3 regions of the Cedecea sp. B1(4) genome follow, and region 3 is predicted to be linked to each of the others. Evidence: predicted binding sites of a transcription regulator. Region 3 holds the regulator's gene; each other region holds the start of a gene.
What was found. The regulator LexA, encoded in region 3, represses DNA repair genes until DNA is damaged. The targets are predictions, from matches to a motif close to TNCTGTATGTACATACAGNA.

Region 1 (3,281 bases), on a different contig from region 3:
GCTCAAGGGTGCAGACCATGTTGCGATTAATGGTCTGAATCGCCTCAAAGACTGACTTCTGAATACGGGTTTCCTTACCCGCGGGGCCAATCAGGGCGCGCATCTTGACCACGTCATTGAGGATTTTCTGCAACGGTTTTTCCAGCCGTGGGCGCTCCACAAGGTTTGGCGAGAACCCCGCAGTGTAGATTTTGCTAAACGCCTGCACGAAGGTCGCCATCTGGATACGCCAGTGGATAAACGCCCGCTGTGGGTAAACGCTGGTAAACAGCATGGCCAGAAGCGAGCCGAAGATAACGTCGCCGCTGCGCCACAGAGCAACTTCCATATCCCCCGGCGGCGCCCCAACAACCACGGAGAGCGTGATGCCGATAAGCAGCGCCTGGTAGGGACGTTTACCCAGCGCCAGATAGCCGCACAGGAACATCGCCAGCCCGCACCAGATGATCATCAGCGGTAAGGAAATAAGCTCCAGCTTAAGGGCTATCAGTCCGATGGCCGCGCCAAAAATGGTGCCGCCAATACGCTGGAAGGCGCGCGGAACCACGTTCCCCCAAAAGGAAATTGGGCCCATCACCACCACCAGTGTGATAAGCGGCCAGGTGCCTTCGGGGATGTTCAGCAGACGAACCAGAACAAATGTCAGCACAAAAGCAAGGGCTATACGTATGCCGTGGGCGACGCGATAGTTGCGGTAAATACGGATCTCAAACGGGGTCAGTGATTTGTCGGGGCGCACACCCGGCTCTCCGAAAATAAAAAAGAAATTGTACCCGTTTTTCTCACAAAGAAATCATGTTGCCAGGTGCGGCGGGACTTTTAAGCGGAATATTTCACATTTCTTTGCTGAATATCAGAAATGGGCAGCAGACTGCCGCCCGGATTCAAGCCAGCTAGCGCAGCCAGGGCGTAACGGTCACGCCAACCAGCAGCCCTTCAGGACTGAGCATACGTGACACCGTTTGCCCCCAGGGCTCGATACGGTTATCCACCAGCATCTGATACCCGGCCTGCTTTAACACCGCTGTCGCCTGCCCGACATCTTCTACTTCAAATTCGACCCAGCTTTGGGGCGCGACAATGTGCTCGGGCCAACTGTCCACGCCGAAGCAGGACTGTGCCGCCTGAGCGAGCGGCCAGAGCGCAAAATGCTTCACGCCATCCAGCTCACCGTGCTCCGTTGCCAGATAGTCCTCGTTACCTTCCATCGCTTTTAGCGGCAGACCTAGCACCTGCTGATAAAATCCGACACTTGCCGCCACGTCGCGCGTAACCGGGCCATACCCGGCGATGAATAACACGTTTAATCCTGCGATAGCTTCCGTCATGGTGAGCTCCTGTCAGACCTTAGCGACCGGGATATACATATCAATTTCCCATACGCCGGACGCCGAGCCGTCGTTGAGATAGATTTCGTAACAGGGTTTGCCGGTTAACTGATAGTCACCATCAGCCTCTACCTGGTCAAAGAAGGTTTCCCAGGCTTCCTGGAATGCTTCATTTTTTACGATGGCATGCCCGATGGCGTAAGTATCTGCCTCAATAGCCGTGATGATAACGCCTTCGCTGTTTTCCGGTAGTTTGAACTCTTCAGGTACGTCCAGCACCGTGTCCACGCGGAGCTTTTCTGGCGGAACAACATCGGGGTCATCATAGTAAATGGCCAGCCAGTCGCCATGCAGGCTGTGGGTTTTCGCCCACATGGCCAGTTGGCCAAACCCTTGCGGAACCGTGGTTTCCCACGGCCCGACCAGATGAAAACCGGCCACGTTACGCGCCGGAACATGCTGAACTTTGAATGTCATACTGCCTCCACGCTGATGAATAAATACACTGTACATTTATACACTATATTTTTTAAAGGTGGGGCACAAGCTGCCAGATTTGGGAGCAACCTCGCAGGAAATGGCGACAAAAAACCGCGCAAATTGCGCGGTTCATCAACAAGACAAAGGGTTAAAGCTTGCGGCTGATAAAGTCGCCGAGACGCGAAAACAGCCCGCCCTTCTCCACCGGCGTGAGGTTCACTAGCGGCCAGTGGGAGATAAGCTTGTCGCCATCAAACAGCTGGATCTCGCCTACCTGCGTATTGGCTGCCAGCGGGGCCTCCATATCCTGTTTGCTTAGCACATACTTTGCTTTAATGTTCGGCACTTCCGATTTAGGCAGCGCGAGGAAGACGTCCCGATCCGGGCCCACATTGATATTGGCCTTGTCGCCGTACCAGATGTGCTCGCTGCCGATAGGTTTGCCTTTTTGCAAGACCTGCACGGTGTCGAAATTATCCTGCCCCCAGTGCAGCAGCTTGCGGGCCTGCTCTTCACGCCCTTTTGAGCTAAGGCCGCCCATAATCACCGCAATCAGGCGACGCTGACCCAGCACGCTGGAGGCAATAATGTTAAACCCTGCTGTTTCGGTGTGCCCCGTTTTCAGGCCATCCACGTTCAGGGATTTATCCCACAACAGGCCGTTGCGGTTTTGCTGGGTAATCCCGTTCCAGGTGAGACTGCGCTCGCTGTACATATGATAGAACTGGGGTTCACCGTGGATGATAGCGCGGGACAGAACGGCAAGATCATAGGCGGAGCTGTGCTGTCCCGGTGCGTCCAGGCCATGCACGGTTTCAAAATGAGTATCGTGCAGGCCAAGCTGGTCGACGTAGTGGTTCATCATGGCGACAAACTGCTTCTGCCCCCCGGCAACATAATCTGCCAGCGCAACGCAGGCATCGTTGCCGGAATCGATAATCAACCCGCGGCTGAGATCGCGCACGGTCACCCGGTCGCCCGGTTTAATGAACATCAGCGATGAGCCGTCAAACACCGGGTTACCTTTTGCCCAGGCGTCTTTCCCCACTGTGACGACGTCGTCCGGGGTAATACGTTTACTGTCGATTGCGCGGTCAACGACATAGCCGGTCATCAGTTTTGTCAGGCTGGCCGGGTTACGCTGGACGTGTTCATTGCCTGCGGTCAGCACCTGCCCGGTGGTGTAATCCATCAGTACCCATGCGCCGGCTTCTACCTGAGGCGGCTGCGGCTGATGGGGGAAAATATCATCAGCATAGGCAGCATTGACGGAAAGGGACAAAAAGCTCAGGGCAACAAGCAGGCGGGTTTTCAACGGAATTTCCTCAAAGACTTAATTTACAGCGGCTCGTTTTACGGGAGTTCTTGTTAATTTGCTTCTTTAAATTGCAAGAAAATATGACATTTCATATTTAGCAATAATAATGAATAATATTTGTACTAAATATATTCCCCCAGACATCACACTGCGTT
Region 2 (3,281 bases), on a different contig from region 3:
CAGGCTGAGTTACAACTTCTTTGATACCTTTAACTTCGATCTCAACGCGACGATCTGGAGCCAGGCAGTCGATCAGTTTAGCTTTAGGCGCTACGTTGTCACAGGTGTTGCCGGTAACTGGGTTAGCTTTGCCCATGCCACGTGGAGAGATTTTGTTCGCTGGGATACCTTTAGAGATCAGGTAATCAACAACGCTCTGTGCACGTTTTTCAGACAGTTTCAGGTTGTACTGCTCGGAACCGATACGGTCGGTATAGCCCAGAACAACAACGGAACCATCTTTAGGATCCAGGTTGCTCAGCTGGGTGTAAAGCTGATCCAGTGCCTGCTGACCTTCTGGTTTCAGGGTTGCTTTGTTGAAGTTGAACAGAACGTCAGACTTCAGAGTGAAGTGTTTGGTCTGTACTTCAGGAGCTGGAGCTGGAGCCGGAGCTACAACTGGTGCAGCTTCTTCCTGCTGGCCAAAGCGGTAGGAAACACCTACGCTCAGCATGCCGTTGTCAGGACGAACGCCAACGGTCTGTGCATCACCGATGTTGTTAACCCACTGGTATTCCAGACGGGTAGCGATGTCACGGGTAACTGCCCACTCAACACCACCAGCGAATACTGGGGAAACACCGGTGTCGTGGTTTTTACCAGCGATGGTGTTTGTAGAGTCTGCACGCCATACCATACCGCCCAGACGGGTGTAGATGTCCAGGTCGTCAGTGATTGGGTAACCCAGTTTGGTGGTCAGCTGTACGCCCTGAGCTTTGAAGGCACCGCTAACTTCGCTGCCTTTGTAAGGCATACGGCCAAGCCAGTCGTAACCCATTTCAAAACCAACGTACGGGTTAACCTGATAACCACCGAAGGCACCTGCGCCCAGCTGGCTTTCGTGGGTGTTACCGTTGTTTTGCAGGTCCTTGTTATACCAGCCGGTATCGTGGAACTGAGACCAGCCCAGTTTACCACCTGCATACCAGGTGTTATCTTTCGGTGCGGCCTGCGCTACGGTAGCGAAGCCAGCCAGTGCCACTGCAATCGCGATAGCTGTCTTTTTCATTTTTTGCGCCTCATTATCATCCAAAAGGCCATGAGCTCTAAACCAATTTAAAGCCCAGGGTTAAATCCTTCGCCCGGGTTTACGCTCAATTGTTACTCTACCGATATATCGGTGTTATGAAGAGCAACCCTGGCGAGGTAAAGTCTACAACGTAGTTGGAAAGTTACAAGTGTGAAGTCCGTCAGGCATATGAAAAAAAACGACTTGCATACATATTTTTTTACAGAATGGACTATTTTTTGAGCGGCACACCTATCCAATAAACCCCGTCAAACCGCCATATGACGGGAATTTTTGAGTCATGACAGCGGATTATATGGCATACGTAAAAAATTCCAGGATTTCTCCTAAATTTACTTAATGATACAAACTAGAATGAATTTTTAGGCCATTTCGTGGTCTTGAACCGGATGTTCCCGTGCTGGTTGGACGCATAATAAAGCCCATCGCATTGCCAGCTTCGGCTGCTATTGTCAGCCGTAAATGTTCTTCATCTGTTAATTCTTCCGTTAGCCAGCCGATGACTACGCTGTAATTTCCCGTCTGCAAAGCTTTCACCATTGCATCAACGGTGCAGAGAGGATCTAACTGATTTGCCTGCATCACTTTTGCCAGCGGAAGCCCAGCCGCCTGCAGCCATGTACGGCTGAGTTTTTGCTGCGGCGTAAGCCATAGCTGCCAGCGGGATTGTTGTCCCAACTGCTGTAATAAAGGTAGCAGAATAAACTGCGTAACCCATGGGCTCTCTTCGCTGTAGACCACTTCACTGATTAACCCCTGTACGCTGTTATCAGAGAGAGACTGCGCCGGGGTGTGCGCAGTAACTGCAACATGACGAAAGTGAGTTTGAACGTTATGTGAGTGCATAGTGAGTCCCGCCTAATGGGTTACTGTATACATATACAGTAATGTTTGTGCGAACAAAGATCAACCGGAATTTCGGAAAGTGTCTCGCATTTTCCGTACGCAAAAGCGACACCGATGAAATTGTCGTTGCCATTAGCTTTAACCTTACTTATTTTCAGGGATTAAGAAGATAAGTAACTAAGGCAGCTATTTACCAGTTGATATATAAGGACATATTATGAAAAAGGTGACATTTCTTAGAATTCATAAATCACGGGAATATCTTTCGTCACTGGGTAAAATCGGCTACAGACCGTTATTTGGCGGTTATAGTCTGACCGTCGAAGGTGTGGTTTTTGCTATGGTGGCGGAAGGTGAGCTTTACCTGCGAGCTTGTGAACAGTGCTCGGAATATTTCATCCAAAAGTCGGCTCCCCCGCTGATGTACAGTAAACGGGGGCTTCCAGTCGCACTGAATTACTATCGTGTCGATGAAGAGCTTTGGGAAAATCCCGATAAACTCGTCCAGCTCTCTTCCCTGGCTTTACGAAGCGCCCAACGGGAAAAGACACAAATTAAGATACGTTCTCGCCGCCTAAAGGATCTTCCCAATCTTTCCCTGAATATTGAAGTTATGCTTCGTGAGGTGGGCATTAATGATCCACAAACGCTTCAACTCTTTGGGGCAAAACGGTCATGGCTAAAATTACGCAGTACCCGGAAAACGGTAGGTATTAAAGTACTGCTCGCGCTTGCAGGCGCTATTCGTGGTGTTCATGAGGCTGTACTGCCTGCTGATGTTCGCAAAGAATTGACGGATTGGTGGCGCCGCTATGAGCAGCGCCACCAGCCTTATTCTGAGCACTGAGCGATTTGTTGCTGAAGACGAGAGATCTCTGGCAGAAGAGCAATTAATAACCCAATTTGTTGCAGAACCAGGGGTTCTTTTGTGTCTGCCCGAGTTTCAAGCTGCGAGATGCGGATGGAGAGCCCTGTCAGAGCAGCCTGAACGCGACTTTCATCGACTGGCAGGTGGTGTAGTGCGTCGTCAACATAGCAAACGGCGTCATCAAGCAGCATCAACGTATCACCGTGGTTGAGTTTTTCCCTGTGTGCACCTAATGCAGAGATATAGCTGTTAAACGAGTGGTTCAGGCAAAGCAGACGGAACGCCGCTTCCCGCATATCAACGGAGACTCGAGGCTCGGAAGACATATTTGAAACCACGGAGGCCAGCTCGGCGTCTCTGTTATGGGCATCCCGTCGGGCAATGCGATATTCCAGGCGGTTATCACGTCCCTGATGGTACTGCTCAAGAATCGCATCCAGATAGCGACAATTGGCGTTGAACGCACGTTCAACGACTCTTGAAAGCCGGCGGAACCGC
Region 3 (3,281 bases):
TCGGCACCAGAGTGATCGGGCGGGTGCCGCCGCGTAGCATGGCCTGAATGGTCATCGACAGCGTGCCAGTCTTAGGATCCAGCAAACGGCCGGTACGGGAGCGGCCACCCTCGACAAAGTATTCAACGGAATAGCCGCGGCTGAACAGCTCGCCCAGATATTCGCGGAATACCGTGGAGTAAAGCTTGTTGCCCTTGAAGGTACGGCGAATAAAGAACGCGCCCAGGCGGCGGAAAATCGGCCCTGCTGGCCAGAAGTTCAGGTTGATCCCGGCGGCAATGTGCGGCGGAACCAGCCCCTGGTGATAAAGCACGTAGGAAAGCAGCAGATAGTCCATGTGGCTGCGGTGGCAGGGCACATAGACGATTTCGTGGCCATCATGGGCAAGCTGGCGCACGCGTTCGGCGTTATGCACGTTAATGCCCTGATAGAGGCGGTTCCAGGTTAACCCTAAAACGCGGTCCGTCAGACGCACGGCTTCGTAGGAGAAGTTCGCGGCAATCTCTTCCATCAGAGCGACGGCGTTTTGCTGCGCTTTTTCGTGGGAGATTTTCTTGCTGCGAGCTTCATCTTCTACCGCGCGGGCAATCGCTTTTGACGCCAGCAGCTTGTTGAAGAGATCCTGGCGAACCGGCAGGCGCGGGCCAACGGCGGCCAGGCGCTGGCGGGCAAAGTGAGTGCGCGCCACGCGAGCCAATTTTTGGGCAATAATCTTGTCCGTGCCGTGTTCGGTTGCCATGCGCCGAAGCGAAACCGGCGGCGAGAAACGCACGAAGCTATCGCGACCCAGCCAGGAAACCGCAAAGAATTTCTGGACGCCGTTCAGCGTGCGTAAAGGCGGGTTGATTTCACCTTTTTCGCGCCCTGGCGAGCGGCCGAACATCACGGAAACCGGCACCATCTGTACATCGAGATCGGGATTGCTGCGGTGCAGATCCAGATAATCGTGGAACAGTTTTACCGATTCTTCTTTTGGCGTGTAATAGGTGAAGACGCGCGGCCCGCCGTGGATAAACACGTAGCGCGGCAGCAGTACGCCGTCAATTTCCAGAGGTTCCAGCGGGTCGGGCAGATCGTGATCCAGACATTGAGCACGCAGCGTCAGTAAGTCTGCCTTAGAATTGTAGGGCAGGACGTACATGATGGGGCGTGAAGGGTCCAGACCGAGTTCGGTTTGGGGATCCGCCGGGATAGACTTGCTCTTTACCAGAACGCTTAATGGTAAATTCAGTAATTTGTAGTAAATTCTTGGCCAGCCTGACATAAATGATGTAAAGCCTCAGGTTAATAATGCAAATGCGCCGCAAGGATATCAGAAACTCTGGGGAATTTCTGTGGCGCTGCGATTTAGACTCAGCGAGCATTGATGCTCAATATTTAAAAAGGTTTCCTTGAATGGCGAATAATACCACCGGCATCACCCGCATTATTAAGGCTGCAGGCTACTCGTGGAAGGGGCTACGTGCGGCCTGGATCAACGAAGCCGCCTTTCGTCAGGAGGGCGTAGCGGCGGTTATCGCTGTCATCATCGCCTGCTGGCTGGACGTGGACCCCATCACACGTATTTTACTGATTGGCTCGGTTGTTTTGGTGATGATTGTCGAAATCCTCAACAGCGCCATTGAAGCGCTGGTTGACCGTGTCGGCACCGAGTACCACGAGCTTTCAGGGCGAGCCAAAGATATGGGTTCGGCCGCGGTATTGATAGCGATTATCCTTGCGGTTGCGACCTGGGCCACCTTGCTTTGGTCACATTTGCGATAGCACTTCCAGAATAGTTTAAGTCGCTGGTTTTTTGCTTAATTTGTGGTTTCAAAATCGCCCGGGCCTGTATATACTCACAGCATGACTGTATAAACACCCAGGGGGCGGAATGAAAGCACTAACTACCAGGCAGCAAGAGGTGTTTGATCTCATTCGGGATCATATTAACCAGACCGGCATGCCACCTACGCGCGCCGAAATTGCACAACGTCTGGGGTTCCGTTCTCCAAACGCCGCGGAAGAGCATCTTAAAGCGCTGGCACGTAAAGGTGCCATCGAGATTGTTTCTGGTGCATCACGCGGCATTCGTCTGCTGGTTGAAGAAGAAAATGGCCTGCCGCTGGTGGGCCGTGTTGCCGCCGGTGAGCCGCTGCTGGCGCAACAGCACATCGAGGGCCACTACCAGGTTGACCCTTCTCTGTTCAAGCCGAATGCCGATTTCCTGCTGCGCGTCAGCGGCATGTCGATGAAAGATATCGGTATCATGGACGGTGATTTATTAGCCGTTCACAAAACCCAGGACGTGCGTAATGGCCAGGTCGTTGTCGCGCGTATCGACGATGAAGTGACCGTAAAACGCCTGAAAAAGCAGGGTAACACCGTGCACCTGCTGCCGGAAAACAGCGAATTCCAGCCTATTGTGGTCGATCTTCGCGAGCAGAATTTTAGCATTGAAGGCCTGGCCGTCGGGGTGATCCGCAACGGTGAATGGCTGTAACACCTCTTCCGGTGGTGCGGTAACTCTGCCGTGCCACCTGCCTAAACACCTCTCTTTTTTCCTCTGGATCATTCCCATGCGATTCTTTTCGTCAACGGATGGTGCGCTGTGGCGGCTTGCGCTGCCGATGATTTTTTCCAACATCACCGTTCCGTTACTGGGCCTGGTCGATACGGCGGTCATTGGCCATCTTGATAGCCCGACCTATCTCGGCGGGGTGGCTATCGGCGCAACGGCGACCAGTTTTCTCTTTATGCTGCTGCTTTTTCTGCGCATGAGCACCACCGGGTTAACGGCACAGGCGTTTGGTGCGAACGATCCGCAGCGGCTGGCGCGCGCGCTGGTTCAACCCCTGATGCTGGCGATGATCGCCGGGCTGGCTATCGTGGTTCTGCGTTATCCACTGATCAACCTTGCTCTGCACGTTGTTGGCGGTAATGACGAGGTGTTGTATCAGGCAAGGCGGTTCCTGGAGATCCGCTGGCTTAGCGCTCCAGCATCACTGGCTAATCTCGTGCTGTTAGGCTGGTTGTTGGGCGTTCAGTATGCGCGGGCGCCGGTCATCCTGTTGGTCGTCGGCAACCTGATTAATATCGTGCTCGACCTCTGGCTGGTGATGGGACTGCACATGAACGTGCAGGGGGCGGCGTTGGCCACGGCGGTGTCCGAATATGCGACGTTTATCATCGGCCTGGTGATGGTGCGGAAGGTACTGAAGCTGCGGGGCATCAGTTGGGCTAGACTCAAAACGGCCTGGCAAGGGGACTTACGCAAGCTGCTGGCCCTCAACCGCGACATT

Region 1: sbmC (DNA gyrase inhibitor SbmC) is a predicted target of LexA. The motif match lies at 1,832-1,851, and genes of this name have one in related genera.
Region 2: sulA (SOS-induced cell division inhibitor SulA) is a predicted target of LexA. The motif match lies at 1,937-1,956, and genes of this name have one in related genera.

The regions. Positions count from the first base shown of each region.
Region 1 covers NZ_JCAHMZ010000002.1:6,704-9,984, reverse strand. Annotated here, with positions in the region: gene ACR6JA_RS03445 (FUSC family protein) at 1-739, opposite strand, end outside; gene ACR6JA_RS03440 (VOC family protein) at 894-1,328, opposite strand; gene sbmC (DNA gyrase inhibitor SbmC) at 1,341-1,805, opposite strand; gene dacD (serine-type D-Ala-D-Ala carboxypeptidase DacD) at 1,957-3,123, opposite strand.
Region 2 covers NZ_JCAHMZ010000001.1:132,218-135,498, forward strand. Annotated here, with positions in the region: gene ompA (porin OmpA) at 1-1,048, opposite strand, end outside; gene sulA (SOS-induced cell division inhibitor SulA) at 1,406-1,915, opposite strand; gene ACR6JA_RS00570 (TfoX/Sxy family DNA transformation protein) at 2,133-2,762, shown strand; gene yccS (YccS family putative transporter) at 2,747-3,281, opposite strand, start outside.
Region 3 covers NZ_JCAHMZ010000012.1:34,598-37,878, forward strand. Annotated here, with positions in the region: gene plsB (glycerol-3-phosphate 1-O-acyltransferase PlsB) at 1-1,264, opposite strand, end outside; gene ACR6JA_RS20375 (diacylglycerol kinase) at 1,396-1,764, shown strand; gene lexA (transcriptional repressor LexA) at 1,874-2,482, shown strand; gene dinF (MATE family efflux transporter DinF) at 2,559-3,281, shown strand, end outside.